Regions from separate parts of the Clostridium sp. CTA-7 genome, predicted to be linked through region 2. Evidence: riboswitches for the same ligand, from Rfam matches in the RefSeq annotation. Region 2 holds a riboswitch; the other holds the start of a gene.
The links. A riboswitch is a leader RNA that binds a small molecule or an ion and turns the genes downstream of it on or off. The one in region 2 is predicted to bind FMN.
Positions count from the first base shown of each region.

Region 1: another riboswitch for FMN. It lies ahead of ACYUEX_RS03235 (ECF transporter S component); the one in region 2 lies ahead of ribD (bifunctional diaminohydroxyphosphoribosylaminopyrimidine deaminase/5-amino-6-(5-phosphoribosylamino)uracil reductase RibD).

Region 1 is NZ_BAAAAV010000002.1:45,790-61,350, reverse strand. Features, by position in the region: gene ACYUEX_RS03295 (alpha/beta-type small acid-soluble spore protein) at 1-68, opposite strand, end outside; gene ptsG (glucose-specific PTS transporter subunit IIBC) at 218-2,260, opposite strand; gene licT (BglG family transcription antiterminator LicT) at 2,336-3,184, opposite strand; gene ACYUEX_RS03280 (two-component regulator propeller domain-containing protein) at 3,400-6,639, opposite strand; tRNA gene ACYUEX_RS03275 (tRNA-Trp) at 6,781-6,856, opposite strand; tRNA gene ACYUEX_RS03270 (tRNA-Trp) at 7,015-7,090, opposite strand; gene ACYUEX_RS03265 (metal ABC transporter substrate-binding protein) at 7,130-8,023, opposite strand; gene tsaE (tRNA (adenosine(37)-N6)-threonylcarbamoyltransferase complex ATPase subunit type 1 TsaE) at 8,238-8,699, shown strand; gene tsaB (tRNA (adenosine(37)-N6)-threonylcarbamoyltransferase complex dimerization subunit type 1 TsaB) at 8,696-9,412, shown strand; gene rimI (ribosomal protein S18-alanine N-acetyltransferase) at 9,396-9,854, shown strand; gene ACYUEX_RS03245 (MATE family efflux transporter) at 9,885-11,261, opposite strand; gene ACYUEX_RS03240 (MarR family winged helix-turn-helix transcriptional regulator) at 11,305-11,718, opposite strand; gene ACYUEX_RS03235 (ECF transporter S component) at 11,923-12,525, opposite strand; FMN riboswitch at 12,739-12,856, opposite strand; gene ACYUEX_RS03230 (Tex family protein) at 12,907-15,081, opposite strand; gene ACYUEX_RS03225 (hypothetical protein) at 15,291-15,561, shown strand, end outside.
Region 2 is NZ_BAAAAV010000008.1:94,774-110,334, reverse strand. Features, by position in the region: gene ACYUEX_RS14780 (hypothetical protein) at 1-3,650, opposite strand, end outside; gene ACYUEX_RS14775 (hypothetical protein) at 3,734-5,263, opposite strand; gene ACYUEX_RS14770 (HAD family hydrolase) at 5,479-6,141, opposite strand; gene ribH (6,7-dimethyl-8-ribityllumazine synthase) at 6,146-6,607, opposite strand; gene ACYUEX_RS14760 (bifunctional 3,4-dihydroxy-2-butanone-4-phosphate synthase/GTP cyclohydrolase II) at 6,652-7,857, opposite strand; gene ACYUEX_RS14755 (riboflavin synthase) at 7,874-8,530, opposite strand; gene ribD (bifunctional diaminohydroxyphosphoribosylaminopyrimidine deaminase/5-amino-6-(5-phosphoribosylamino)uracil reductase RibD) at 8,532-9,626, opposite strand; FMN riboswitch at 10,057-10,171, opposite strand; gene ACYUEX_RS14745 (CD3324 family protein) at 10,527-10,805, shown strand; gene ACYUEX_RS14740 (FusB/FusC family EF-G-binding protein) at 11,087-11,746, shown strand; gene ACYUEX_RS14735 (protein adenylyltransferase SelO) at 11,910-13,385, opposite strand; gene ACYUEX_RS14730 (ABC transporter permease) at 13,724-14,494, opposite strand; gene ACYUEX_RS14725 (ABC transporter ATP-binding protein) at 14,482-15,126, opposite strand.

The sequences.
Region 1 (15,561 bases), on a different contig from region 2:
TCTGCTGCAACTTCATTCTTGAATACGCTTAACCCTCGTCTTGCTTCTGGAACTAATGTTTTTGCCATTTGTAATCCCTCCCTTGGCTTTTGGTTTTGTAAACATACTTTTAAAGTTGAACTCCCTCTCGTTTAAAAGTTCTTTTGTTTACACTATTATATTAACCTGAATATAAATTTGTATACTTAGTAATTTATAGATATTTTGTTATATTTAATTAATCATATTTTTTATGTATTTCTACTTTATTTATATCTCCAGAAATTACATCTATATCACTATTAAAATAAATAAATTTTTCTTTTGGCAAACCTTTAAATATTATTGCTATAATAGGTGATTTTAGTTTTTTCATCATTTCCTCTAATGAAAACTCTATTAACAAGTCACCTTCTTCTACTAAGTCTCCTTCTTTAACAAATGCTTTAAATTCATTACTCTTTAAATTTATACTGTCTATTCCTATGTGAATAAATATATCAAATCCATCTAATCCTCTAACAGTTATTGAATGACCTGTAGGTGATATAGTTAATATAGTACCTTTTATAGGCGATATTAAAATATTTTTCTTAGGGTTTATAGCAAATCCATCACCAATAAGTTTCATAGAAAATATTTCATCAGGAACTTCTTCTAACCTTAAAAGTTTTCCAGTAACAGGAATCATAATTGAACTCTCAATCTTTATTCCTTTTTTAATTAAGTCTATCTTTTTTTCTTTTTTAACTATAACTTCTTTTCCATTAATAATATCTTTCATTTGCTCTTTAAGCATATCAGATTTCGGTCCAAATACAGCTTGTATATTATCTCCTATTATCATTAAATCTGCTGATCCAAAAGTTTTAAGTTTGCTCTTATTTACTAATTTTAAGTTTCTTACAGTAATCCTCAATCTAGTTATACATGCATCTAAATATGTTATATTCTTAGAGCCTCCAAAGGCATCTAAAATTTTATAAGCTAAATCTCCATCTGATATATCTATATCTACTTCACTTTCTTCCCTTTCCCTACCAGGAGTCTTTAAGTCTAACCTCCTTATTACATATCTAAAACCTATATAGTATATAATTGCAAATATTATTCCAACTATTATTACCCACCACCATTTTGTTCTGTTAGGTAATACACCAAATAATATAAAGTCTATAAGTCCACCTGAAAATGTTAATCCGACTTTTACATTTAATAGCTGCATTATCATAAAAGATAATCCTGCAAATACACAATGTATCGCAAATAATATTGGTGCAACAAATAAAAACATAAACTCTATTGGTTCTGTTATACCTGTTAAAAATGATGTTAATGCTGCTGAAAATAATATTCCTGAAACTAATTTTTTCTTATCCTCATCAGCTTCATGATACATCGCTAAAGCTGCTGCTGGAAGCCCAAACATCATAAAGGGAAATTTGCCTGTCATAAATGTACCTGCTGTAAACTCAACTCCATCTTTTAATTGAGCAAAAAATATTGCTTGATCTCCAATTACAAGTTGACCTGCTAAATTTGTGTATTCACCAAATTGATACCAAAATGGATTATACCATATATGATGTAATCCAAAGGGTATTAATGCTCTTTGTACTACCCCAAATATAAATGCCGAAATTGTTTCATTTGCTCCTATCATACTTCTAGAAAAGTTCAGTAAAAAATTTTGAATTGGTGGCCATATTCCTGCCATTACAATTCCTAATAGGACACCTGATATAGCTGAGACTATTGGTACAAATCTTTTCCCTGAAAAAAAGCCTAAAAATTCCGGCAATTTAATATCGTAAAATTTTTCATATATTATTGCTGAAGTTATTCCCATTACTATTCCACTAAACACTCCTGTTTGTAGAGTAGGAATTCCCAATACAGTAGCATACATTGGATTTTTACCAACCTGTGATAAGTCTACGCCTGCAGTTATTCCCATAGTCATATTCATTATTAAAAATCCAACTATTGATGCTAATGCCGCTACTCCATCTCCGTTACTCATTCCTATTGCTACTCCTACAGCAAAAATTAAAGGAAGATTAGAAAATATAATATTTCCAGAAGATGACATTATATTTGCTATTAATTGAATTTTATCCCCTGCTAGAATTGGAATATTATTTATTATATCTGGATTTTGTAATACTGTGCCTAATCCTATTAAAAGTCCAGCAGCCGGCAATAATGCAACTGGTAACATCAAAGATTTACCGATTCTTTGAAGTATTCCAAATGACTTCTTTAAAAATATAGTATTCATGTTTCCTCCTAAGAACTCTACACTTAAATAAAGACTTAAGCATCAAAATATTTAGCTTAAGTCCCATTGTGCGTACTAATGATTATTTCTTAACACTGAAATAACTCTATGTATGTGCATTGTTAGATATACTATTTCATCTTCATTTACTTTGTAATCATAACTACTTTCTATATATAATTTTATTTTTTCAGCACAATTATAAGCCTCTGGATAGCTCTTTAATGCCATTTCTAAAAATTCGCTATTATTATCTTCATTTTGATTATTTGTAATCACTCTTTTCGCAAAATACTTAAGGTGGGTTAATAATCTATCATAGTTTATATCTTCTTCATCAAATTCAACTGAATAATAATATCGTATTATATTCAAAATCCCTTTAATTATATTAGTTGATATTAATGATTCTTTTGCTGTTTCTTGATAACTTGCATTAACTAAATGTAATGCAATAAACCCTGCTTCGTCTTCTGGCAAGTTTATCTTTAATCTTTTATTTATATAATCAACAGCCCATAATGCAACTTTATACTCTTCCCTATGTATTCTTCTTATTTCATTTAGAAAATCATTTTTTATTTGCACATTACTTTTATATCTTTTAATTGCAAAGGCAATATGATCTGATAAAGAAATATATATTTGCTTATCCAAATTTCTACCTAGTTGTTTATTAGCATAAGATATAATTTCATGTGACAATTCAAATATACCATCTGGTATTTGGTTTATAAGTTTTTTAAGCTTATTTCCCATTCTTTTATCATCTACTACAAATATCTTTTCAATTTTGTCTTCTTCTATTTCTTGACCTACTTTTCTTTTAAAAGCAATTCCAGATCCCATAACGATAACTTCGTTTTTAGTTTTAGGATCTATTGAGACAACAACATTATTGTTTAATATTTTTTCTACAATCATATTCTCTCATTCTCCTTGCATTGGAAAATAAAATACCTAAATTAAGATAAAAATCACCCTAATTTAGGTATTATCTACTTTACAGTAAAAATCCATGTACCCATATATCTATCATATTATCATTGAGAATATGTAGTGTCAAGATAGTATTACTCTTGTACATTATATCAGACAATAAAAAAATGTAATCATTTTAATATTCAATCTATTTCTAATTACTTTGTATTTTGCTTAGTTGGTAATATAATTATAAACTCACTACCTAATCCTGGCTCACTCTTAACAACTATATTTCCATTGTGAAGTGTTACTAATTGTTTTGTTAGTGTTAATCCAAGTCCACTTCCACCATGCTCTTCTGATATATCATTATAAGCTTGTCCAAATCTATCAAATATTGCTTTATGATATTTTTTATCTATTCCGATTCCAGAATCTTTAACTGATATTCTTACTAATTTCCCCATATCTACTATTCTTACTTCTATTTTCCCTCCCTTTGGAGTGAACTTAACAGCATTTCCAATCAAATTTACTATGCATTTTTCTATTTCACTTTCATCACATTCTATTACCTTTTCTTCTACTTCTGGGTCAATAATGAGCTCTATTCCATTAGCTTCAACAAAGTCTTTCATAGATAATGCAACTTCTTCCACTAAATAAATTATGTCATTTTCTTCTATTTTAAGCTTATATGAACCTGATTCAATTTTTGATGTATCTATTATATTATTTATTAATTTTAGTAATCTATCCGAATTTCTTCTTAATGTCGTCATATAATAATCTAACTTTTCTTTAGATATTAATTTATCCTCTTCATTTAGTTTTGTTATTAATTGCTGAGTAGATATAATAACATTAAGTGGAGTTCTAAGCTCATGAGATAAGTTAACAAAATAATTATTCTTATATTTTTCATTTTTAATAAGTTTATCATACAAATCCTTATTCTCTTTAAACTTATTATTTAACTCTTGTGTTCTTTGCTCTACTAAGCTATCTAATATTTTCACTCTATTCCATATTATGTATACTATTATAACTATAATTATTCCATAAATTAAATATGCTATTGGTGTTTCCCAAGGCTTCATTCCAACTTTAAATGTTACAGAAGTTGGAATACTCCATTCACCACTTGAGTTTCTAGCAATTACTTTAAAGGTATATATTCCCGAATCTAGGTTTGTATAACTTGCATAATTTCTATCATCAGAAAAAATCCAATTTTCATCCAGTCCTTCTAGTTTATACGAATACTGAATCTTACTAACATTTCTATAATCAGGCATAAAAAAATTAAATTGTATGTCGTTATTTTTATAATCTATATTTATATCTGATAAATCTAATAATTCATTCTCACCATTATAAACTTTATCTATAGTTACATTTGGAGAAAACTTTTTTTCTTCTAATTCATATGGATAAAAACAAGTAAGTCCATTAATTCCCCCAAAGAACATTTCGCCTTTCTTACTTTTAAAGTAAGAAAAACCATTAAATTCATTTCCTTGTAATCCATCAGTAACATTAAAATTTATAAACTTGTTTTTATCTACATCATATTTAGATATTCCATAATTTGTACTCATCCATGGATTTCCATTATCATCTATTAAAATTCCATATATAAAGTTATTTGATAAACCTTCACTTTCTGTGTATCTATGAAATTTTTCTGTGTATTTATTAAATTTATTTAGTCCATATTGCGTTCCTATCCAAAGATTATTTTTATTATCTACTCCAATTGATTTTATTGCATTAAAACTTATACTTTCTTCATCGTCTTCATTATTTCTATAGTTTTTTATAATTCCTGTCTTTTTATCTAAACCTATTAGACCTCCATCTAAGCCAGATGCTATCCATATAACTCCAGATTTATCCTGTACTATATCAGAAAATATGTTTTCTGTTATCCCATTACTAAGTAAAATATTTTTATATGATTTAAAGGTCTCTTTTCTATCGAAAGTACATAACCCATCTCTAGTGCCTATCCATAAAAGTCCCTCATCATCAATATATAAAGTTCTTACGTCATTAGAGACTAAACTATTTTCATCATGATTGTTAAAATATCTAGTAAAGCTTTTGGTTTTTTTATCATATTTATTTAATCCATGTTCTGTTGCGATCCAAATTTCATTTTCAATTCCCGCTATATCTCTAATATAATCATTACTTAATGAATTAAAATCATCTGAGCTTTTAAATTTTGTTATATCACCTTTTTTTCTATCTATTACATTTAATCCTTCGTGCACTGTACCTACCCATAAAAGCCCATCATCATCTTCATATATTCCAGCAATCATGTTTTCACTTATCGAATTAGCATTAAAAGGATCATTCTTATAATTTTTAAATGAGGTTTTTGGATTAAATAAACTTATTCCATCATAGGTTCCCACCCATAAAGTTCCAGATTTATCTTCAAATAAACTTAATGTATTATTACTTACTATACTTTGAGGATCATATATTTTTGATTCGTATGTTATAAACTTTTTTTCATTTTCATCAAATCTGCTTAATCCATTATTAGTTGCTACCCATAAAAGACCTCTACTATCCCTTAATATGTACCTTACAAAATTACCAGGTATAGATGAATCTTTTTTAGAATCATTGATAAATGTTTCTATTTCATTTGTTTTTAAATTTAATTTATTTAACCCTCCACTATATGTACCAATCCATAAATTATCTGATTTATCTGCATATAATTTAAAAATAAAATTATCACTAATTGAATTAACTGATTCATTAGAGTAATATTTTATAATTTCTTTTGAACTATTTACAATTTTATTTAATCCATCCTCTGTTCCTACCCATAGATCCCCATAAGAATCTTCAACAATAGAATAAACAAATTGACTACTTAAAGAGCTCTTTTCTTCACTAGAGTTATATAGCCTTTCAAAGTTATCACTTTCTTTATTATAAATATTTAACCCATCTTCTGTAGCTATGTATATCTCACCTTTTGAATCTACTAAAATTTCTGTTACATTATAGTTTGACAAATCACATCCGTCTACTCCAGGTAAATAAATTTTTATTTCTTTTGTATTAATATTTATTTTATTTAATCCCCTAGAAGTTCCAACCCATATATTACCTTCTTTATCTTCATTAATCGCAGAAATATAATTACCACTTATGCTATTGGGTTTATCTTTTCCATATCTAAATACTTCAAATTTATTACCATTATATTTATTTAACCCATCAGCTGTACCAATCCACATGTACCCTTTACTATCTTGAAATAAATACTCAACAGATGTTTGAGATAAACCATCCTCTATTGTAATTCTTTTGAAATTAATATTTTTATCTTCATTAGTTAATGCTAATGCATCATAACTTATATTTATTAATAGAGTAATACTTATAAAAATTATAAACGATACCTTGTATAGTTTTTTCCTCATACTCATCCCTCATAGATAAATTTTAAAATATATTATTAATTATATCAGATTTTGGCAAATTTTATATAAATAATTGCAGTTGACTTTAATCTAATAAAAAACATGAAAAAATAAGAGAGTGTAAAATCTTACACTCTCTTATGGCAGGGGCAGTAGGACTTGAACCCACAACCAACGGTTTTGGAGACCGCTACTCTACCAATTGAGCTATACCCCTCCAACAAAAATTATTCTATCATGATATTTTAATCTTTGTCAAGATAATAATTCATTACTTATAATCAAGTCTCATTTTAATACTATATTACCTATTAACTATAACTATATAACATAACAAAACAAAAAGCCAGCGATTTAGAATCGCTGGCTTTTACTTGGCAGGGGCAGTAGGACTTGAACCCACAACCAACGGTTTTGGAGACCGCTACTCTACCAATTGAGCTATACCCCTTTGCAACAATAACTATTATATCTTATGTAAACATAAAAATCAACTATTAATATTAGTTTTTGTTTTTATGCTATTAATTAACTTGCTTGTATTATCAATTAATACATCATCATTGCTTTCTGTGTTTAACTCTATATAAATACAATCGACTTTTATTTTATTTTTTAAATCATCTATATGACCTAATTCATTATCATGAACAAATACAATGTTAGATTCCTTTATATCGCTATCATTAATAATATTTTTTATGCTATTATCTTTTATTTTCTTAGCTTGTATTCCAAGATCTCTAAACAAATAGTCAAATTTATCTGTATCTGTAACTATAATATAATCTTTATACTTTTTTAAATCTTCTTTTGTCTTTGTCAAGAAATCATCTAATTCTTTAACAACCTTATTATAATTATCTTCATAATAGCTTCTATTTTTAATGTCCTTCTCTTGTAGTGAAGATTTTATATTATATAGTGCAATCTTATATTCACTAAACCCTAATAGGTAATATGGATTTTCTTCATTTACTGCTTTTAACTCTGTTACCATTGGCCTTATTCCTCTACTCATATTTATAATTGCTAAATTTGAGTTTTTAGAATTTTCTATTATATCATTTACCCATTTTTCATATCCCAATCCATTGTATATAAATAAATCCATATTCAAGATATTATTTAGAACATTATCATTAACCTGAAAAGCTTTAATGTCCTTTTCAGTATTTAATAGATATTCAACACTATGTTTATCACCAACTAATGATTTAACCATTTTATATTGTTCTTTATTAACAGTTAATATGTTTAAAAAAATATCCTTTTGCTCATCTAACTCATCAGTAGGATTAGCCATTAATGGATTATAAGAAAAAGTTAGTCCTAAAAATAAAATAGAAGTAAAAATAACTAACGCATATGTTAATTTTTTCATAAAATTTTCCTCCAAGGAATATATAATCTCTCTCTACTTTTATCATATCTTATCATTAATATATAAAAATTACAAATTACTTATACAGTAAATTATTTATATTTTACTACAATTCAATTCGTTTTACCATATTATGTATATTATTTTAACTTTCCTTTTTTTATTATTTTGGATAGAATATATTAATATAGAATATTTAGAAAGGAGATTATTTATGCATTTTTACGTTAATAATTTGGAAGAAACTACTAATATAGGTTATTCCATAGGTAAACTTTTAAATCCAGGTGATATAATTTGTTTAACTGGTGATTTAGGAACTGGTAAAACTCATATAACTAAAGGAATTGCTAAAGGATTACACATTGATGAACATATAACTAGCCCCACTTTTACTATTGTTAATGAATATGATTCAGGTAGGCTTAAACTATATCACTTTGATGTTTATAGAGTTAGTGATCCCGATGAAATTTATGCAATTGGATTTGATGACTATATATTCTCAGAAGGTGTTTCTATAATTGAATGGGCTAATTACATAGAAGAAATTTTACCTAAGGAATATTTACATATTTTAATAGAGAAGGACTTATCAAAAGGCGAAAATTTCAGAAAAATTTCAATTACTCCATATGGAGACCGATATAATTATATAAAGGAGTTAAATTTATGATAGTTTTAAGTATTGATTCAGCTTCTAAAGTAGCAACCGCTGCACTTTTAAGTGAAAATGCTTTAATAGCTGAATATACATTAAATAATAAAATGGAACATTCAACTTTGATAATGGATATTATAGATAAATTATTAAAAGATTCAAATCTATCGATTGATGATGTAGATGGATTTGTTGTTTCAAAAGGTCCAGGTTCATTTACAGGTTTAAGAATTGGCATGGCTACAATAAAAGGCTTAAGTTTTGGGTCAAATAAACCTTATATTAGTGTATCAAGTTTAGATGCTCTTGCATATTCTCTTATAAGCTTTGATGGAATAATATGCCCTATAATGGATGCTTTAAGAGATAGTGTATATACCTGTCTATACAGAAACAATAATGGAAACTTAGAAGCTTTAATTGATTATTCTGCCATTGAGTTAGATGAATTAATTGAGTTATTAAAAACCAAAAATGAAAAAGTAATATTTACAGGTGATGGATTAATCAAGCATAGAGATTATTTATCAAAAAATCTTCCTAATGCTTCTTTTGCACCTAATCATTTAAGTGTAATAAGAGCCTCATCTTTAGGTGACTTAGGCATTAAATTATTACTAGATAATAAATATGATGAATTAAATTCTTCTCCATTTTATTTAAAAAAGCCTCAAGCTCAGAGGGAACTAGAAAAGAGGTTAGCTTTAGAAAATGAAGGTAAGCTATAGTTTAATGACTGACGAAGATATTGATGGTGTTTTAAATATAACCAACTTATGTTTTTCTACCCCATGGAGTAGAAGTTCCATTTCAGGTGAATTAAATAATCCATTAGCTAAATATATAATAGCTAAAGATATAGAAAAAAACTCTGTTATAGGTTTCGTTGGAGTTTGGATTATAGTTGGAGAAGCTGATATAACTAACATAGCTGTTCATCCAAACTATAGGAAACTTGGAGTAGGTAGTAAATTATTATCTTCACTAATAAACATGTGTGATGATCTAAGTTGTTCATTAATTAACTTAGAAGTAAGAGCTTCAAACATTTCTGCTCAAAATCTTTATAAAAAATTTTCTTTTATTGAAAATGGTCTTAGAAAAGGATATTATGAGGACACTAAAGAAGATGCTATTTTAATGACTTACTTTAATAATAAAAAGGTATAAACTCTATATAAAGTTTATACCTTTTTTCTATTAATTAGCCTTTTTTAGTAATGGCTCTTCTTTTTCTTCTTTTGTTTTCATACTTTTTACCAATATTAATGCAGTTATTGTAGTTGATAAAACATCACTAACTGGTTGCGCAATCCAAACTCCATTTAGTCCTAATCCAAAAATTCTTGGTAAAATTAATATAAATGGAATCAATAAAATTACTTGTCTAAGCAAACTTAAAAACATTGCTGTTTTTGCTTCTCCTATAGATTGAATATAATTTGATCCTGTTATTGATATTCCTATTATAGGAAGCATAAGCAAGTATATTCTCATTCCTTTAACTGATATTTCCATAAACTTAGGATCTTTGTTAAATATCCCTATTATGGCTTCTGGGAATATTTGAACTATTATAAATGCAAATGTTAATATTATTGTGGCTACTAAAGCTGAAAGCTTAAAAGCCTTCTTAGCTCTCTCCTCTTGTTTTGCTCCATAATTAAATCCAATTATAGGTTGTGCTCCTTGATTTATACCAAATATAGGCATTAAACACATTAATGCTACTGATGATATAGTAGCCATTGCTCCTATTGCTAAATCAGTTCCATATGTCTTTAAAACATTATTAGATATAACTTGAACTAAGCTTGCTGCTATTTGCATAGAAAAAGGAGCTGCCCCTATTGATAATATTTCAATAGTTATTTCTTTATCTAATTTTAAGCTTGATTTAACAAATTTTAAGTTAGATTTTCCACTAACATAATAACTAATTCCTATAACTGCAGTTAAAAACTGAGATATAACAGTTGCTATCGCTGCACCTTGTATTCCTAAATTAAATATAAAAATAAATACTGCATCTAAAACTATATTTGTTATACACCCAATTACCATAATAATTGCTGCTAATTTAGGATTTCCATCCCCTCTTATTGTATTATTAATAGTAAATGCTATTAAGTTAAATATTGTTCCTAGTAAAATTATGTTTATATATGATTTGGCATAATATAAAGTTTCACTGCTTGCTCCAAATTTACTTAGTATTACATCACCAAAAACTAATCCTATAATAGTTAATATAACTGAAATAATTACTGATAAAGTTATTGCATTTCCAATTACCTTAGATGCTTCCTCTTTTTTGCCTTGCCCAAGTTTTATTGATATTGATGTAGTTGCTCCAATACCAATAAGCATTGCAAACCCAAGAATTATAGTTGTAATAGGCATAGTTACGCCAACTCCCGTAATAGCTAGTGAACCTACCTCTGGTATATTTCCAATAAATATTCTATCAACAACATTATATAAAGCATTTACAATCATACCTATTATTGCAGGTACAGAATACTTCAATAATAATTTACCTATTGATTCATTTGCAAGTAATTGTTGAGTTCCCATTAAATCACCTCTTTTTTAACATTTTGTCTATATAAAATTTTATCTATATACATTTTTTCAGTAAGTTTAACATAATATTTTTTTCTTCTAATGTTAGATTTTTAGTGAGATTATTTTCCCACTTTATAGCTACTTTATATATCTCATCCTTTAATTCAATTCCTTTTTCTGTTAAGAAAACTCTATAAGCTCTTCTGTCATTTTTATCTTCATTTCTATATATAAATGACTCACATTCTAACTTTTTTATAGCTCTCGCAGTTGTGCCTTTATCTATATTAAGTTTTTCGGATAAATCCTCTTGTCTTACGCCATCTTCTTCATATAGTTCCATTAAAAAAAGAAATTGCCCATATCCAATTCCTAAATGGGATAATTCCTTTAAGAAAAATATATTTGCTTTCCTTTGTATTTGAGAAATATATCTAGCTATATTTTCACATTTTAAGTTTCCCACTATGTTTACCTACCTTTCAAAATAGTTGCATATACAACCATTTTAGATTATATCATATTTAGTTGTATATGCAACTATTTTATATTTCCAATTTAATAAAGATATTTTTATTTATACAATAAGGTGTATTAAAATAAACATCTAAAAAACATAATAAATATAAATAAGGCTAACTATTAAACAAATTAACAGTTAGCCTTATTGCTATATTGAATTTAACTTTCTCTTTTTAGAATTGTCAAAATTTGAATCTACATTAAAAATTGCTACTGAAACTCTTTTGTATAAAACATAAGTTATTCCACATACTAATATTGATTTTATACCATTGAAAGGTAGTAATCCTAAAGTAACATATCTTATTAACTCTTCTTTTGCCATTTGCATTCCGAATGCTGGTAATAAGAAATATACATTTGCTAATATTCCTACAATTTCTATTGATATTATTCCTAAAATCATTCCAAGTAAAGCTGTTTTCTTGCTTTTATTTCTGTGATAAACCCATGCCGCTGGAGCTACTAGAGAAATACCTACTATAAAGTTAGCTGTTTCTCCTACAAAACCTGTTGCCGTTCCCTTAACTATTAAAATCAATAAGTTCTTTATCAATTCTACAACAATACCTGCCATTGGTCCAAATGCAAATGCTCCCATAAGTGCCGGAATATCGCTTAAGTCAATCTTAAGCCATGGAAATGGTAAAAACGGTATTGGAAAATCAAAGTACATAAGCACCACTGCTATTGCACCTAAAAGTGAAATTTTAATAAATTTGTTTAGGTTTTTGTTTTGTTGATTGTTCATTTTTTCTCCTCCCAAAAGTCTATCCTCTGGGGCAATAGGTTAGATCACTTCAATAAAATGATATTATTTTAACAATTTTCTTTATTAATTTTACCATCTTATCTTATTTAGATTCATTTTAATAAAAAAATCCCTGATATATAAAATATATCAGGGCATAAAATCCATAAGAAATAAGATGTGCTTAACATAAATATCAAGCAATATCTAACCACTTACCTTCTTTCATCCAGACTATACTGTCGGCCTCGGAGTTTCACCGAATCATGCTAAAATTTAGCTCGCGGGCTATACCGCCGGTGGGGAATTACGCCCCGCCCTGAAGATAATTTATTTATAATATTATTATATGTTTAATTATACATTTTTGCAAGCAGATTTTTAACAATCTTCTTCTTTTATTCCTTTCATTGACAAGGAAATTCTGTTTCTTTTACTATCTACTTCTAATATTTTAACTTTTACTATATCTCCAACCTTTACAATATCTAATGGATGCTTTACAAATCTATCTGCCATTTGGCTTTTATGAACTAAACCATCTTGGTGAACTCCAATATCAACAAAAGCTCCAAAGTCTGATACATTTCTTACTGTTCCCATAAGTATCATACCTTCTGCTAAATCTTTTAAATCAATTACTCCTGTCTTTAAAATAGGCTTTGGCATTTCTTCTCTTGGATCACGGCCTGGCTTTTTAAGTTCTTTTATTATATCAGAAAGAGTAAGTTCCCCAATTTCTAGTTCTTTAGAAATATTTAAAAGCTCTTTATCCTTTACTCTTTCATCTATATCTTTAAGATTATTTTCTTTCAAATCATCTTTAGTATATCCCAGTAATTGTATTAAATTTCTTGCAGCATCGTAGGATTCTGGATGTACTGATGTATTATCTAAAGGTTCTTTACTTTCCATAACTCTTAAGAAACCTGCACATTGTTCATAAGCTTTTTGTCCAAGCCTTTTAACCTTTAATAATTCTTTTCTGCTTTTAAATGCACCAACTTCATCTCTGTAACTTACTATATTATTTGCAATACTTGAATTTACTCCTGCAACATAAGTAAGTAATGATGGTGTTGCAGTATTTAAATCTACTCCAACTTTATTAACAGAATCTTCAACAACACCTTTTAAAGATTCATCAAGCTTTTTAGGAGTAACATCATGTTGATATTGCCCAACACCTAAAGCCTTTGGATCTATCTTAACTAACTCTGCCATAGGATCCTGTAATCTTCTTCCTATAGAAATAGCTCCTCTAACTGTAACATCTAAATCTGGGTATTCCTTTGTCGCAAGTTCTGAGGCTGAATAAACTGATGCTCCTGCCTCTGATACTATAACATATGCTATTTCTTTTCCTGTTTCTTTTTTTACTTCCGATATTATTTCAGATATTACTTCTTCTGATTCTCTTGAAGCAGTTCCATTACCTAATGAAATAACTTCAACATTATATTGGTTTATTAATTCTTTTAATATTTTCTTAGTTTCTTTAACTTTATTTTGTGGTGCTGTCGGATATACTGTGGACTTATCTAAAAATCTTCCAGTACTATCTAGTATGGCTATTTTGCAACCTGTTCTAAACCCTGGGTCATACCCCATAACAGCTTTTCCTTTAATAGGTGGTTGCATTAATAATGCTTTTAAGTTTTCCTTAAATATTTTTATAGCTCCTTCTTCACCTATGTTAGTAAGTTCATTTCTAACTTCTCTTTCAATAGATGGATATATTAGTCTTTTTAATGAATCTCTTATTGCTATTTTTAAATATTCATCAGTAGCTGTAATGTTTTTTAATATTTCTTTTTCTAAATAATTTATTATTTTATCTTCATTTACAGCTATCTTAACAGATAATATTTTCTCATTCTCTCCTCTATTTATAGCCAAAATTCTATGTGGTGGTATTTTAGATATTTCTTCACTATATTCATAATACATTTCAAAAGGTGTATGTTCATCACTTTCTCCTGTTGATTGTATCTTTCCCTCTTTGAATACTAATTCTCTTATCCATTTTCTATATTTTGCTTCATCTGATATTTCTTCTGCTATTATATCCAAAGCACCATTAATTGCATCTTCTATGCTACTAACATCTTTTTCTTCGTTTATAAACTTAACTGCCTCACTATTAACATCTCCCTTAAATTCACCACCAGATATTATATCAGCGAGTGGTTTTAACCCTCTTTCTAATGCCATAGTAGCCCTTGTTCTCTTTTTTTGTTTATAAGGTCTATATATATCCTCTACCTCTGTCAATGTCTTAGCACTTTCTAAAGCTTTTAATATATCATCATTTAATTTCCCTTGTTCCTCTATAAGTCTTAACACATCTTCTTTTCTATCCTTTAAGTTTCTAAGATATGTAAGTCTTTCTTGAAATTTTCTTAATACTTCATCACTTAAAGCACCTGTTTGCTCTTTTCTATATCTTGAAATAAACGGAACTGTATTACCATCATCAAGTAAAGTTATTACGTTATTTACCTGAGTCATACTTATTCCTAATTCAGATGATAATCTTTCAACAATATCAACCATAAAGTCCTCCTAAAATATATTAGAAATTTTTCTCCAAAATTTACATAATGATATTATAATACAATATTGCACATTTATGTAACATATAATTCATTTTTTTGTGCATACATATATAAAATATTAAATATTAAATACAATTACAATATTGATATTATGTAAAATAAGGTTTATAATTATAATTGTAAAATTTTTACAGATGGGTGATGTATATGAATAAGTTTATAATTTTAATTAATAAGATAATAAATATTTTACTTATATTCTTCATAGTTTTTATAATTCTAAATGAATATTACATAATTGAATTTTCTAATACTTTAAGATATGTTTTATATTTCTTAACCTTAATATTAATTCTTATATCATCAACTAAAGAAATAATAATTAATAAATCAGGATTGTCCAAATTTATAAATTGTATAATATTATTTTCATCAATAGTTGGTGGTGTTTTTTCAATTGTTACAAATCAAATAAACA
Region 2 (15,561 bases):
ATGTTGTTTAAGTAACTATGAACAGTACTAGAACTCACCTGATTAGGTCTCGTCCTAAAAAGAGTATTTTCTATCAGTGGGTCTACTTCACTATTCATAATTTCTAAAAGGCTGTCTAAACTTTCTTCCAAAATCCAATAGTTTTGGGAGTCCAATAGTTCATAACTCAGATGTGTTAGAGCAATGTCTCTGTCAGTTCTAGCCAAAACTTCGAACCACTCTTTTTGATAAGTCTTTGTACTTCTACCATCAGTATGATATAAAACAGCATCGGCCAGTGGCTTAAGCCTTAAGATATTCTGAATTCCAGTTTTCTTATCAATTTTATAAATGCTTTCAACACTATCGATCAGCCGACTTAGTGTACGATCCTTTCTAAATGAATAAGACAATAAATACTCTACACCTTTTCGGAATTCAACTTTTGCTCTGTCTAACCATCCACTCTTTGCAAGGATAATCGCGTGTTTCAAACTATAATCAGCCAAATAAGAATAAAATCTACGTTTATCCTCATCGCCTATTTTGTCTTCAAATATTTCCGTTAAAACTGCACAGTTTGTATCATTTGCTATTTCTAAGAACAAGTCGAAGAGTTTGTGCGTTGGTAATGGACCACCAGTAGAACCACTTAGCGTAGTCATAGTTCCACTTGACATCTCAGCAATCAAACCAAGTATTGTACGCCATGTAGATTCATTTGAAACAAATTCAAGCGGGGATACTATTGACTCAAATATAATTGTCTCATACTTGTACAAATCACAAGTACGAGGCTCGCCCTTGAAGCATTCCATATCCTTGGTCAACCATGAATATGCTTCTATTAGCCTTGAATCATCAATCGACTCAGTTTCCCTTGCTTCAACAATTACTTTACTCACTTCATACACATATATGAGCCAATTATAATACCAGTTTCTATTTTCAGTAGATTTAACAAACTTATTTAATTTATCTGAATGGTTTGTAATAATCCATTGAATGTTTCTAATATAGTAATCTAGTGCAATTAAAGTGTCATCAGAGTATGGATCTGAGTGTAATAATTTTTCAAGTGCAGTATCAAGATATTGTTCATCAATTGCATATTTACCTAAAAATACATCTATACTCTTTATCCAATGTTCTTGTTCTTGAAGTTGATTTACCAGTTCTTTTAATTCTTCAACTAGTCCCCTTCTTGAATATTCAGTTATTATTACCTCTCTGTGACCATATGCGCCTTCAACTGCAACTTTTTCAATCTTATCAAGCATGTTTCGGCCAGTATCTAAACATGCACAAATAAAGTATTTATACTCTTCTAATCGCTCATTATGACTCTTTCGTTCTACTTGATTAGATTTCTTTGATTCTATGAGTAGCTTGATATACTCGTCCCATTCAGGAATGACGTTGTTTTCAGAGCAGAGATAACAGACTTTTAATCCTTCAGTGCAACTTAGTGCGTTTCGTCCTTCGTAGACTAAAATATTTTTAAGTTTTTCGAATCCATTAATAAGACCTAATCCAAGATAATAATACTGAGAATTTTCATCAAATGAATATTCTAGACTGTAAATCATATTGCTCAATTCAGTACATATTATTACGGCACCATAATCTTTAACCTTACAAGAAGTCTTCATTAAAATCTCAAAATTGCTTTTTAGCGAATTAATGTTATTACCATACAAAACGCTGTCAACAACAAATTCCTTATTGCAGTATTCTAGAATTTCATCATATCGTTTCGACTCAAAGAGAAGTACAAGTAAATTAAGATACGATTTTCTATCTTCATAGAAACCTCTATTTTTCAACCAGTCTATCAAGTATGAATAAATGGCTTTATCTACACTAACTTCATTTTTTTCTAGTAATTCAAGAACATATCTCCTAAAACTCTCATGATAAATTATGTAGCCACCAGAACAACTATTGTAAGATAATATACTTCTAATAGCCTCTAAACTTTCAGAGACATATGCACCTAAATGAGTAATCTCTTTAAGTTCAGATTCTGTTAATGGAAATGGAGAACCAGCCAATATTTGTGGCACCCTTTGACTTTCAGAGAGTTTTATCATTAAGAATGAATAGTAATTTTCTAAATTGTTATTATAAGTTGGGAATCCTTCAATCAATTCTCTTGTTATCATAACATGACTGTATTTAGATAATTCGTTCACCAAATACGTTAAATACAGTGGATTCCCTGAACTTTTTTCGATCAATAAATCCGATAGCATGCAGTGATAATCCAGTTCAACATCTGTTAGTCCATTATTAGTAATAAACTCTTTTACTTCACCAATGTCCCAAGGCTTTACTGAAAATTCCTTAAAGTCATGATCGCATAAGTTAATAACCTCAGTAACTGGCTGAGATGCTAAAACAACTTTTACGTTGTCAGGAAATATCAAACGTGAGATTACTTCCACAATTTCAGTGTCAATTTGTTTCATTGTTTCTTTATGAAAACTATATATTCTACCAATGTGATCTAATCCATCGACAATTAATACTACTTCTTCTTGTATATGATTAATTAAAACCTGTAATTCATCAAAATCCACACCATATTTGGAAGACTTACATGACTCTAGGTATGGAAATGACTCAATAATGTCATTAATTAAATTCGCTAAAAAGACATTTATAGTTATTCTTTCTTTTTCATATAAGTCATCTATCCCTGTATAACAATAATGCTGAACAACTTTAATGTCTTGTTCATCGAGAAAGTTTATAAAGTTTTGAATGAACCAAGACTTTCCTGATCCGGGTTCTCCAAGTAGACCTACTTTATTGTTTATAAATACAAACTCCTTGAATTCATGATATTTTGTTGAATTCAGTACATTAATACCTCTATCAATCTTAAAACTCTGCTCAATGTTTCCGTAACTTTTCATCAGACCGAGGTCAAAAATCACTTTAGTTAGTTCAATGACTTCACCTCTCGCACGCAGTCCTTTAATGATATACATCAAATGCATGGCGACATCAACTACTGATTTCTTGTCATTTGGAAATTTTCCAACACCAAAGATCCTTAGGCTCTTTATAACCAAATTCTCTAAGTCGCCGGGATTAGCAAAATCTGTACTTGATTTCGGAAGATTCACTTCAATAGTTAAATCATTAATAAAGTTCTCAAATTCACATCTATTAATCTCCGTGGACTTCCCTCTTAATCGTCGCCATGACGAAATAGGAATTCCATCTGAAGGCCATATACTCTCAAGATCAATTTTTAGCACCTTAACATCATTACTTTGATAAAAATTAGTTATATCTTGCTCTACCAAAAAATCAAGGTCTTGAGAATCCACAAGTAGTTCCCATGCCAAACAAATCCTAATATCAATATTCTTGTCTTGAGGCAACTCTTGCCATGATCTAAATAATGTATCTAGGGCTAAATCATATTTTTCAGAAGACAAATCTGCTTTTTCAAATATTTTATTATCACTATACTTAATCTGTCTCTTCATTATTGAATCACTTGTAATAATTGTCAGATCATCAAACTTATCATTTTCTGATTCCTTTTTATCAATCTTGAAGATGGCACTATCATCAGTTAATAACATATTTATAATATGATATGCCGTAAATAAATCTTGATATTCATATCCTTTATGTGCATCTAATAAACTCACAACTCACCCTCCTTCAAATTTCTACATTTCTGCCTATATAGCAGAACCTCACTTACCTATGATAAGCTTCTATATACATTATTCTAAATCCCATCTCTATTAATTAAAGCCTCAAACCACTTCTCATCACTACAAATTTCATTTCTATTTCTATCTACTGCTATAATTCTTAAGTTTGATGTATTGTCTAGTCTTAATTTTTCTTTATATTCATTTATTGATTTTCTTAAGTTAAAGCAGCCTCCATCTACGTAGTGAATGATACATATAGTTTTATTGTAATCTTCAATTAATTCTCTAAATAAGCCATTAATATGTCCATCATCGCAGTTAAAGGCAAATCCGCATACACAAATAATATCTGATTCTTTAAATTTATTAAACATATCTACATATCTTTTAGACATCTTAACTGATGTCAATGGCTTTATACCACTTTGAGTAAATAAGAAGGGGACTATTATATGTTTTTTATCTTTATTTTCATCAAATGATATTATTTTATTTAAATATGGATCATAGTAATCATTTATAGATCCATTTAAGTAGTAAACTTCTTCTTTTATTATATCTTCTATGAATGAGTTATAGTTTGTTGTCCCTATTGCATTTATATCTGCAAATTCTTTTAGATATAAAACATCATGATAATATCCATTACCTTCTTTTATCTTTTCTGTATTGCTTTTTGCTATTGATTCGATATACCTTTTTACTGTATATAAAAATATAACTATTTTATTAAATTTTCCCCAATCAGTTTTAGGACTATAAATATATCTCCAGTTAGAATCAATTAATGTTTGATAATCTAATGCTCTTGAATATATATCCTCTAATATTTGTAATCCAAATCTAGTTATTTTCTCTTCATTACTATAATTTTCTTGTATATCTAAATCTTCATTTTCTATTAATAGCTCTAACCCCTTCATACCTGTATTTGTATAATCTAATGTAAAGATTGCTCCAAGATCATCAAATAAATCTATGCTTTCTGGACTATCATAAAAAATTCCATCATTTAATCTATGTATTAAATCTTCACCTAATGATCCTATTAATAATTCAAGTATTGCTCTTGTTATATTTCTTATGCTTAACTTAAATTGATAGCTTACGTTCTCCAATTCTAATAATTTTAAAAATCCAGAAAAATAGTTACTTCCAAAAAGTGAGTTATCTCCTCCTAGTAATGGATTTAACTTTATTATATGAGAGTAATTATAGGAGCCTAATTCTAAACCTGTTATTTCTAAAAATACTTTATCTATATCAGTTCCATTATCATATAATCTTTGTGATATAAGACCAACCTTCTCATCAAAATTATTTAAGTAATCTAATATATTGTTTCTTTTGTTTTCTAAACTACCTTTTACTATTGATTCATATTGTGTCTTAGTAAAAGCAGTTAATTTTTTATTATCAAATCCTTCTGGTAACCATCTTGCATAATTTGATTGTTTATCAACGTTATTTAATTGTTCTTTTAAAATAATCTTATCATCACTAGTATTCATTCTAAAAATATCAAGTGCAAACTTTCCACCTGATGGTAATCCATATGAACATTCAGCACCAGCTCCAAAAAACAAAGAAACTTTAGTCATAATACATTCCCTCCGAAGAAATATTTAATATGTTAATTGTAACATATTTACCATTTATTTACCCAAAATTTATTAGCATAAAGATAAAAAAACAGGCCCTTACTTGATTCATTTCCAATTATCAGTGTATATTATATGCTACTTTACTATAAACTCAAAAAAGAGGTAGTAGATCATATAAATTTAAATCTACTACCTCTATAATATATTTTAAATTAGCTAATGCTCATTATTAATTCTTTAATATCTTTAATATTTTTTGCTATTAAGCTAGCTTCCTTAAGTTCATCTTTATTACCGAATCCATACTCACATCCTACTGAATATAAACTGTGAATTTTTGCAATTTCAATATCAACAAATCTATCTCCAACAACTACAAAGTCTCCAACATACTTTTCTTTTATAAAATTAAATATTTTATGTTTTGGTGCAAAGTCAAACTGTTCAGTACAATAAAAGTCTGTAAAATAGTCTTCTAACTTAAATATTTTCATATGCTTGTTCATATATTGAATTTTACAATTACTTAAAAATATTAAATTAAATTCACTATCTTTTAAACTTTTAAGTACCTCTATAGCACCATCATACAGTTCTGCCTTACCTTCTTCTAAATATTGAACCATAGCTGAACCTATTATAGAACTACATTTTTGCTTTTCTTTCTCTGGAAGGTTTGGCATAAAACTATTCCACATATCCTTTGCGCTATATCCTAACCACTTGCTTATCTCATAGTCCTGCCAGGTTCTCTCTTCAGCATAACCTTCTTCCACTAATTGCTTATAAGCTTTTCTAAATGCTGGGCCATAGATTTTTATACTATTGTGTAATGTTCCATCATAATCAAATATAATATTTTTAACTCTATTCATAATATTAGAAGTTCTTTAAAAGATTTGCCATTTCTATTGCTGTTACTGCTGCATCATAGCCTTTGTTTCCTGCCTTAGTTCCAGCTCTTTCAATAGCTTGCTCAATTGTATCTGTTGTTAAGACTCCAAATATTACTGGCTTTTCAGTTTGCACGGAAACTGTTGCAATTCCTTTTGAAGCTTCAGCGCATACATAATCAAAATGAGGAGTTGAGCCCTTTATTACTGCTCCTAAGCATATTATAGCATCATACTTTTTATTTTGAGCCATCTTCTTAGCTACTAGAGGAAGTTCAAATGCACCTGGTACCCAAGCAACGTCTATATTATTTTCCTCTACTCCATGTCTCTTTAATCCATCTAATGCTCCACCTAATAACTTTGAAACTATAAATTCATTAAATCTTCCCACTACTATACCAACATTAAGTCCTTGTGCTACTAAATTTCCTTCTATTATCTTCATTTCTTTTTTCCTCCTAATATTCTAATTTATTATTTATTTTAATTTTAATAATTTAACATATGATTTAATTTTTCTTTTTTAGTTTTTAAATAGAACTCATTTTTTTCATTATGATTCATCTGAATTGGAACTCTATCTACAACTTCTATTCCACACTCTGATAAACCATTTATTTTTCTTGGATTATTTGTCATAAGTCTTAACTTTGTAACCCCTAAATCTTTTAATATTGCTGCTGCCACATCGTAGCTTCTCATATCTGCTGGAAAGCCAAGCATAACATTAGCTTCTACTGTATCATAGCCTTGATCTTGAAGAGCATAAGCTCTCATCTTATTTATAAGGCCTATTCCTCTACCTTCTTGTCTCATATAAAGTAATATTCCAGAACCTTCTTCAGCAATTCTCTTCATAGCTGCATCATATTGCTCTCCACAATCACATCTTTTAGATCCTAATGCATCTCCAGTTAAACATTCTGAGTGAATTCTTACTAAGATTGGTGTATCTTCATTTATTTCTCCTTTAACTAATGCAACATGATGCTCTCCATTTAATTTATTTATAAATCCAAACATTTTAAAATCCCCATATATCGTTGGCATTTTTATCTCAACAATTCTCTCAACTGAGGTTTCCTTTGCTTCTTCTTTTTTTCTATACTCAACTAAATCTGCTATAGTTATAATCTTTAAGTTATGAATATTAGCAAATTCCATAAGTTCTGGTGTTCTTGCCATAGTTCCATCCTCATTCATAATTTCACATATAACTCCTGCTGACTTTAATCCTGCAAGCTTAGCTAAATCTACAGCGGCTTCAGTATGACCAATTCTCTCTAATACTCCGCCATCTTTAGCTATTAATGGAAATACATGTCCTGGTCTTCTAAACTCCTCTGGCTTGCTATCTTCTAAAACTTTTTTAATAGTTAAAGCTCTTTCAAAGGCTGATATTCCTGTTGTTGTATCAATGTGATCAATAGCTACTGTAAAGGCGGTTCCATGATTATCTGTATTATTAGTAACCATTGGATTAATATTTAACTCTTTCATTCTTTTGCCTTCTACAGGCATACATATAAGGCCTCTCCCATATTTAGCCATAAAGTTTATAGCTTCACCTGTAACCATATCTGCTGCCATTAATAAATCTCCCTCATTTTCTCTATCAGGGTCATCTATTACAACTATTATTTTACCTTCTCTTATATCTTCTATAGCTTCTTCAATTGTATTAAACTTAAACATCTTCTCTCCTCCAATTTTATAGAAATCCATTTTCTCTAAGAAAGTTTTCACTGATTGATTCTTTTTTCATTGCTTCATTTTTAACTGTTAAACCTAAAAGTTTTTCAACATACTTCCCTATAACATCACACTCAAGATTTACTGTTTCTCCTGGCTTTTTCTTTAATAAAATAGTTTCCTCTCCTGTATGAGGTATTATAGATACTTTAAACATCTCATTATCAACATAAGCAACTGTTAAGCTTATTCCATCTATTGCAATGGATCCTTTTTCAACAACGTATTTCAAAATTTCTGAGGATGCTTTTATACTTACCCATGTTGCATTATCTTCTTTAACTAAAGAAATAATCTCTCCTGTTCCATCTATATGGCCGCTTACTATATGACCTCCAAGTCTAGTTTCTAAACTTAAAGCTCTTTCTAAATTCACCTTACTTCCTATTGAAAGCTGTCCAAGATTACTTCTTCTAAGAGTTTCAGCCATAACATCAGCTTCAAATGTATTTCCACTTATGTTTGTTATAGTAAGACAAACTCCATTTGTGCATATACTGTCTCCTAATATTGTCTTATCTAAGACCTTATTTGCCTTAATTGCAATCTTTGAAGATTTTTCATTATTTTTAATTCCTTGAATTACTCCAATTTCTTCAACAATTCCCGTAAACATCCTATCTTTCAGCCCCCTTCAGATAACCTTCAATTAGCAAATCTCTCCCAACAGATATAACTTTCATATTTTCTAGCATTATTGCATTACTTAATTTCTCTATTCCTTTTCCTCCTACAGGAGTTTTTGACTTTTCTCCACCTATAATCTTAGGTGCTATATAAGCTTGTATTTTATCTACTATTTTATCTTCTAATGCTGAAAAGCTTAATGTTGATCCTCCTTCTAAAAGAATGCTATCTATATTTAATTTACCTAGTTCCACCATTAAACTTTGTAAATCTACCCTTTCATTTTTAGCTTTAATTATTATTACTTCTACACCTAGCTTTTTTAAGTCCAATACCCTATCTTTATTAGCTAATTCTGTTGTTGCAACAATGGTCCGAGCTAATTTATCAATCACTACCTTTGATTCCATAGGAATTCTAAGTTTACTATCTACAATTATTCTTATTGGGTTTCTTCCACCTTCTAACCTACAAGTTAACTCAGGATTATCTTTAATAACTGTATTAACGCCTACCATAATGGCCGATAGCTTATTCCTTAATTTATGAACTTCTTTCCTTGATTCCTCATTTGTAATCCATTTTGATTCACCTGATGGAGTAGATATTTTTCCATCTAAAGTCATGGCAGTTTTTAAAACTACAAAAGGCTTTTTTTCAACGATATATTTCATAAAAACTTCATTAACTTTTTTACATTCTTCCTCTAAAACTGATGTTACAACATCTATACCTGCATCCTTTAGCTTTTTAATTCCTCTCCCTGCAACTAAAGGATTTGGATCAAAAGCTCCAACAACTACCTTAGCGATTTTATTTTCAATTATTTTATCTACACAAGGTGGAGTTTTACCATAATGTGAGCATGGTTCTAAAGTTACATAAAGAGTAGCACCTTTTGATTCTTCTATTAAACTACTAAAGGCATTAACCTCAGCATGGGCCTTCCCATACTCTTCATGGTATCCTTCACCTATTACTTTTTCATCCTTTACTATAACCGCACCAACCATTGGATTAGGGTTAACTTTTCCTACTCCTTTTTTTGCTAATTCAATAGCCATTCTCATATACTTTTCATTCAATATCATCATCTCACAATCATAATAATTTGAATTTAATAAATCTTAATCATATATAAAAACAAAAGCCCTGAGTTTTTGACTCAGGGCTTTTCTATAATAAACTACATAAAAAATCACTAATTAAATCTATTAATTAATCAATAACTTAAATAGATATAGTTATGTAATTAAATATAGTAACCTAAAAAATAGGACATATGTAAGTTTACTTATTCCGTCTCTACACTCCAAGTTAACGCAAACTTACATATATCCACGTACAAACTGAAGGTAAAGAAAGTATAAAATAAATCTACTTTTCCAAATTGAATTGCTAAAATCCTTATATAATAACATTTTCTAAATATTAAAAAAGCTCTGAAATATATAATATTTCAGAGCATAATACACAAATGGATATAGCTATTCTTAGATTTCTATACCTTTATATTTCTATCTTCTTCCATCCAGACTTTACTGTCGGCCTCGGAATTTCACCGAATCATGCCATAAGGCTCGCGGGCTTTACCGCCGGTAGGGAATTTCACCCTGCCCTGAAGATCTATTAAATTTTACACCTTAATTCTATATCCTTGATTATTATTTGTCAATATATTAATTTAATAACTTTTTCAATATATTTTCATTTAGAACAAAAACATTTTCAATCCATATATTCAATTAAATGTTAATTATGCTATAATATGCGTGACGTATTGGAGGTGTTTTTATGGAGGTCATTGGTACATTCAGCTCTAAATCAGCTTGCTCCTTGCAAAGACTACAACAAAGTCAGCTATGCTTTGTTTGGAGCCTAAGCTGTTAAATTAGCTGAAGTGCGAACATGTTTTAGGCTCTGTAACACATAACTTTCTAGTATTCTTTGCTTTAATACTATTATAAGAGTTGAGGAGTAAGGAAATGAAATATATAAAAGCACAAGATGTGTTACCAGAGGAAATTGTCAAAATAATACAAGAATATGTAGATGGAGAATATCTTTATGTACCAAGGAAAAATGATAATCATAAGGCCTGGGGAGAAAAGAGTGGTATAAAAAGTAGCCTTAAAGTGAGAAATAATGAAATTTATAAAAAGTACATTGCTGGGACTACTATTAATGAACTAACTAAAGAGTATTATCTATCAGAAAAAAGTATAAGAAGAATAATAAGTCAAGAAAAACTTTTATGCTCATAATCATTACAGAATTATTTGTTAGATTGAATGCTTATTTTAAGCTATGATATGATTTCATCATGGCAATCCAATGAGAATTATCATTTCTAATTTAAACAAGGTTCAAAAGTAAAGTGATTATAAGTATGTAGTATGTTTTAAATCAGGATGATTATTTTTACTTTCAATTGGAGTAATAATAATCATCTTTTTTAGTTTGCTGATTGTAAAACAAAACTGTAAGTAAGGCTGCTTACATAAATAATAAAACAACATATATTAGAAAAGAGGTGTTAGATTTTATGAATGCTTTTATAAAAAAACATGAATATAATTATATAAAAAAATGTTTAAATGATTTAAATAATGCTTTTAGAGGTTGTATAGATGTTAATATTATTGAAGCAACTAAAGCATATATACAGGAAAAAATATTGCGTATTTTTACAAGTTTATCTAAAGAAGAAAAAGAAATACTTGATATTACTAGAATAAATGACCACTTGCAAATTGATAAGTATTTATCTGATTTGAATGAATATGTATATGGAATGATAAACATTACAAATGAGCAAATCAATAAATTGTTTAAAAAGGAAAAGAAATTTAAATTACCAACCTCAAATGCACAAGATTCAAAGAATGTGTATTTAGGTTGGATTGATGAATCTATTAGAAAATTATTTGTAGTTTACAATATGAATGGTAAACTCATAGGTATGGCATGTAGAATTCCAAATTATAGTTCCAATAATGCTCATATATGTACACTTTGTAATCATGTAGGCGAAAAAAATGAAGTAGCCTTTGTTTCAGCTATCTGTAAAACAGCTAATTCTAAGGAAGGTAACTATAAGGCAATAGGCTTTGATATATGTTTAGATAGTGCAAAGTGTAATGAGAGAATTGTATCAGTGGAAAAGCTTGAAAAAATTTTAAAGGATGTTAACAATATAAAATAACAGTAGAATCTATCTTTAGCTATTACTCACAATTGAAAAATCATGGACAGTAGGTAAACTTGTGTAAAATTAACTCTACCTACTATCCAATTATTTCATTATTAAATTGACTTTAGCTAAACTGTTGTCACATTAGATTATACTCAAAGTTGTATAATAAAAATTAAGTTCCACAAAATGTTCTGTATGGACGTTTTGATGGTTCAGGCAATGTAGAATAGTATTCATAATCTTTAGAGTAATCATATGGTGATGAAAGAGCCTCTAGAAGTTTATCCATTACGCTATAGTCACCATTCGTCACTGCCGCTTCTAATGCCTCTTCTACTCTATGATTACGTGGAATTACTACTGGATTAGAACTTTGCATAAGTTGTTTTGATGCATCTTTTGACTCAGGTTGTCTTGTTAGTCTTTCTTGCCATATTTTATACCATTTTTTAAATTCTTCTGTTTTAAACATTTTAGTATCTTCTATATTATCAATTGTTAATTCACGGAATGTATTTGTATAGTCTTCACTATGCTGATACATAATTATTAAAAGGTCTCTTATTAATGCTTCATCTTCTAATTCTTCGTTAAATATCCCAAGCTTAGCTCTCATTCCAGAAAGCCAATTTGCTTTATATATCTCATCAAAATCTGAAACTGCATTTTGTGCTAATTCCACAGCTTCATCTTGATTAGTATGAAGAAGTGGTATTAGTGTTTCAGCAAATCTTGCAAGATTCCACGCAGCCAGTTTAGGTTGGTTTTCATAAGCATATCGACCTTGAGTATCAATAGAGCTAAATACAGTTGCAGGATCATATGCATCCATAAAGGCACAAGGACCGTAATCAATAGTTTCTCCACTAATTGCCATGTTATCAGTATTCATGACCCCATGTATAAAACCAACAAGTTGCCATTTTGCTATAAGCTCAGCCTGTCTTTTTATTACTTCTTGTAGTAAAGAAAGATATTTATTTTCTTTATCATCTACATTTGGAAAATGTCTATTTATAGTATAGTCAGCTAATTCTTTAAGCTCATGAACATTTCCAAATCTTGAAGCAAATTGAAATGTTCCTACACGTATATGACTTGAGGCCACACGAGTCAGTATTGCACCAGGTAAATAGCTTTCACGTATTATTGGTTCACCGGTTGTAACAACAGCCAAACTACGAGTTGTAGGAATTCCAAAAGCATTCATTGCTTCACTTATAATATATTCTCTTAGCATTGGTCCTAATGCAGCTTTACCGTCTCCGCCTCTTGAATATGGAGTTCTACCCGAACCTTTAAGTTGAATGTCAACTCTCTCACCATTAGGAGTTATATGTTCTCCTATTAACACAGCTCTACCATCACCTAACATAGTAAAATGTCCAAATTGATGTCCTGCATAGGCTTGAGCAAGTGGCACGGAACCTTCTGGAATCTTATTCCCAGCAAATATCTCTAATCCTTCATTGCTTTGTAGAAACTTTGAATCTAGTCCTAATGATGTTATTAAAGAATAATTAAGTGCAACCAATTTTGGTGATGGCACATGACTTGGATTCTGTTCAGTAAAAAATATTTCCGGAAGACCAGCATAACTATTATCTAATTTAAAACCTGTTCCTATTATTTTCTTTTCTTCTGTCATAATATCTCCTTTTCTTATTTTAGTTTTTATATATAGTCTTTTTAAATATCCAATTCTATAATAACGTCCCACTTTTAGTTTCTACTTATAGGAACTTATTATACTAGATATATTTAAAGTAAAATCTCTTTGTAGTTTAAATCATAATTGCTTAATATATATAAGCATCTAGGTCCATTTTTAAATTAAAGTAACTATAACCATAACATATTATTAAAAATAATTATTATTAAATAAATATTATTATAACATGTTTACCATTTATTTACCCAAGTTTTATTATTATAAAAAAGATTATGGAAAAATTTTATTGTTTTCTCCATAATCTTTTTTTAATTTTATAGAAATTGTTTTCTATTATTATATAAAGACTTATATCCTAAATTTAAAGATAGAAAGACAGTTAGGCAAACAGAGGTACAGATTGCAATCATAATAGCTATTTGGTACATAATAGCTGTAGTAGGTACTGTACCAGATAATATTTGTCCAGTCATCATTCCAGGTAAAAAGATTATCCCCATTCCAACCATGGAATTTAATGTAGGAATTAATGCAGTTTCTAAAGCATTGTTAGCAAAAGGCTTTAAAATATCTTTAGGTTCCACACCTAAATTAAGTAAGGTGTTAATTTTGCTTTTTTCTTTGTTTATGGAATCCATGAAAGTTTTTATCCCAATGTTTATTCCAGTCATGGCATTACCAATTATCATACCTGCTAAAGGTATGGTATATTGAGGATCAAATATAGATTTTTTCACTACAATACCAACAAAGAAAAATAGAATAAAAAGCCCTGCAAATGTTAAAGAAATTCCTATTGCAAGTTTAAAATAATTGTTTAAGTCTTTTCTGCTTCTAATTACTCTATTAATAGAAAATGTAATCATGCCTACTAGAAAAATTACAGTAAATATAGGTTTTGAATTACTAAACATATATTGAAGTATATAACCTACAATCACAAGTTGAACTGACATTCTTAAACTTGCAATTAAAAGAAGTTTTGTTTGATTAATTTTTGATTTTTTCATTATAAGTAACACTATAATTAGCAGTAAATAAATAAGTGAAAACTGAAAAATACCAAGTTTAGCTACTCCTTCCACAGTTTGTCCCCCTTAACTATTTCAATTTTATTTTCACAAAAATTATCAACAATATTTTTATCGTGGCTTACTATTACCATATCAATATTCTTTTCTTTACAAAAGTTTGTTATATTCTCCATTACTCTATAGCTATTCTTTTCATCTAAGGCTGAAGTTGGTTCGTCTAATAATATAACCTTTGGGCATAATGATAAAAAAATAGATATATAAACTCTTAGACGTTCACCGCCAGAAAGGGTAGTTGCATTTTGCTCTAAAGGAACATCTACTAAGCAAAGTTCGGTAATGTAACGTACATAATCCATGGTAGGAATAGGTTCGTGCCTTAGTGAATAAAAGGTTTTAAAATTATCTGAAATGCTCTCATCAAAAAGAAATGGTTCCTGTGAAACCAAGCTTACATTGCGCCTTAAAACAATGGGGTCATATTCCTCAATTGCTTTGCCATTATACAGCAACTCTCCTGATATTGGGCTTATGGAATTGTTCAACAGTTTTAAAAAAGTACTTTTACCACTCCCGCTCTCACCAACAATAAAATTAATTTTACCTTTTTCAATTCTCACATTATCATAAGTTAAATTAGACTTGTAAATAAGATTACTCGCTTGAAATAATGGTTCATTCATTATATCCACTTCCTTTATCTATATTAAAGATAATATCACACCTAGCATGCCAGATATTTCGATACATCTATAAAATTAACTTTCTAATTCATTATTAGAATATCTCTTTGAAGTTAAATCCGCTCATTGACTATAGGGTGACAAATAATATCTCTCTGAAAGACATTGTGTAGACAATCCTTCTAAATAACCTTCATATATCTTTGCATTTCTATTGAATAATTATAAAGAATTTCAATAACTGGTTCATTTTATTTATATAATATGCTTCTAATTTCTTTTGGATTAATTTATAATTTAAATCTTCTAAAATAACTTTAGCTTTATTTTTATTTGCATTTACTCTAAATTTTTCACTATTATATAATGTGCTTTTTATTACATTTAGGACAATTTCTTTTTACTATTGATAAATTTTCAGGAACTAGTTCCCAT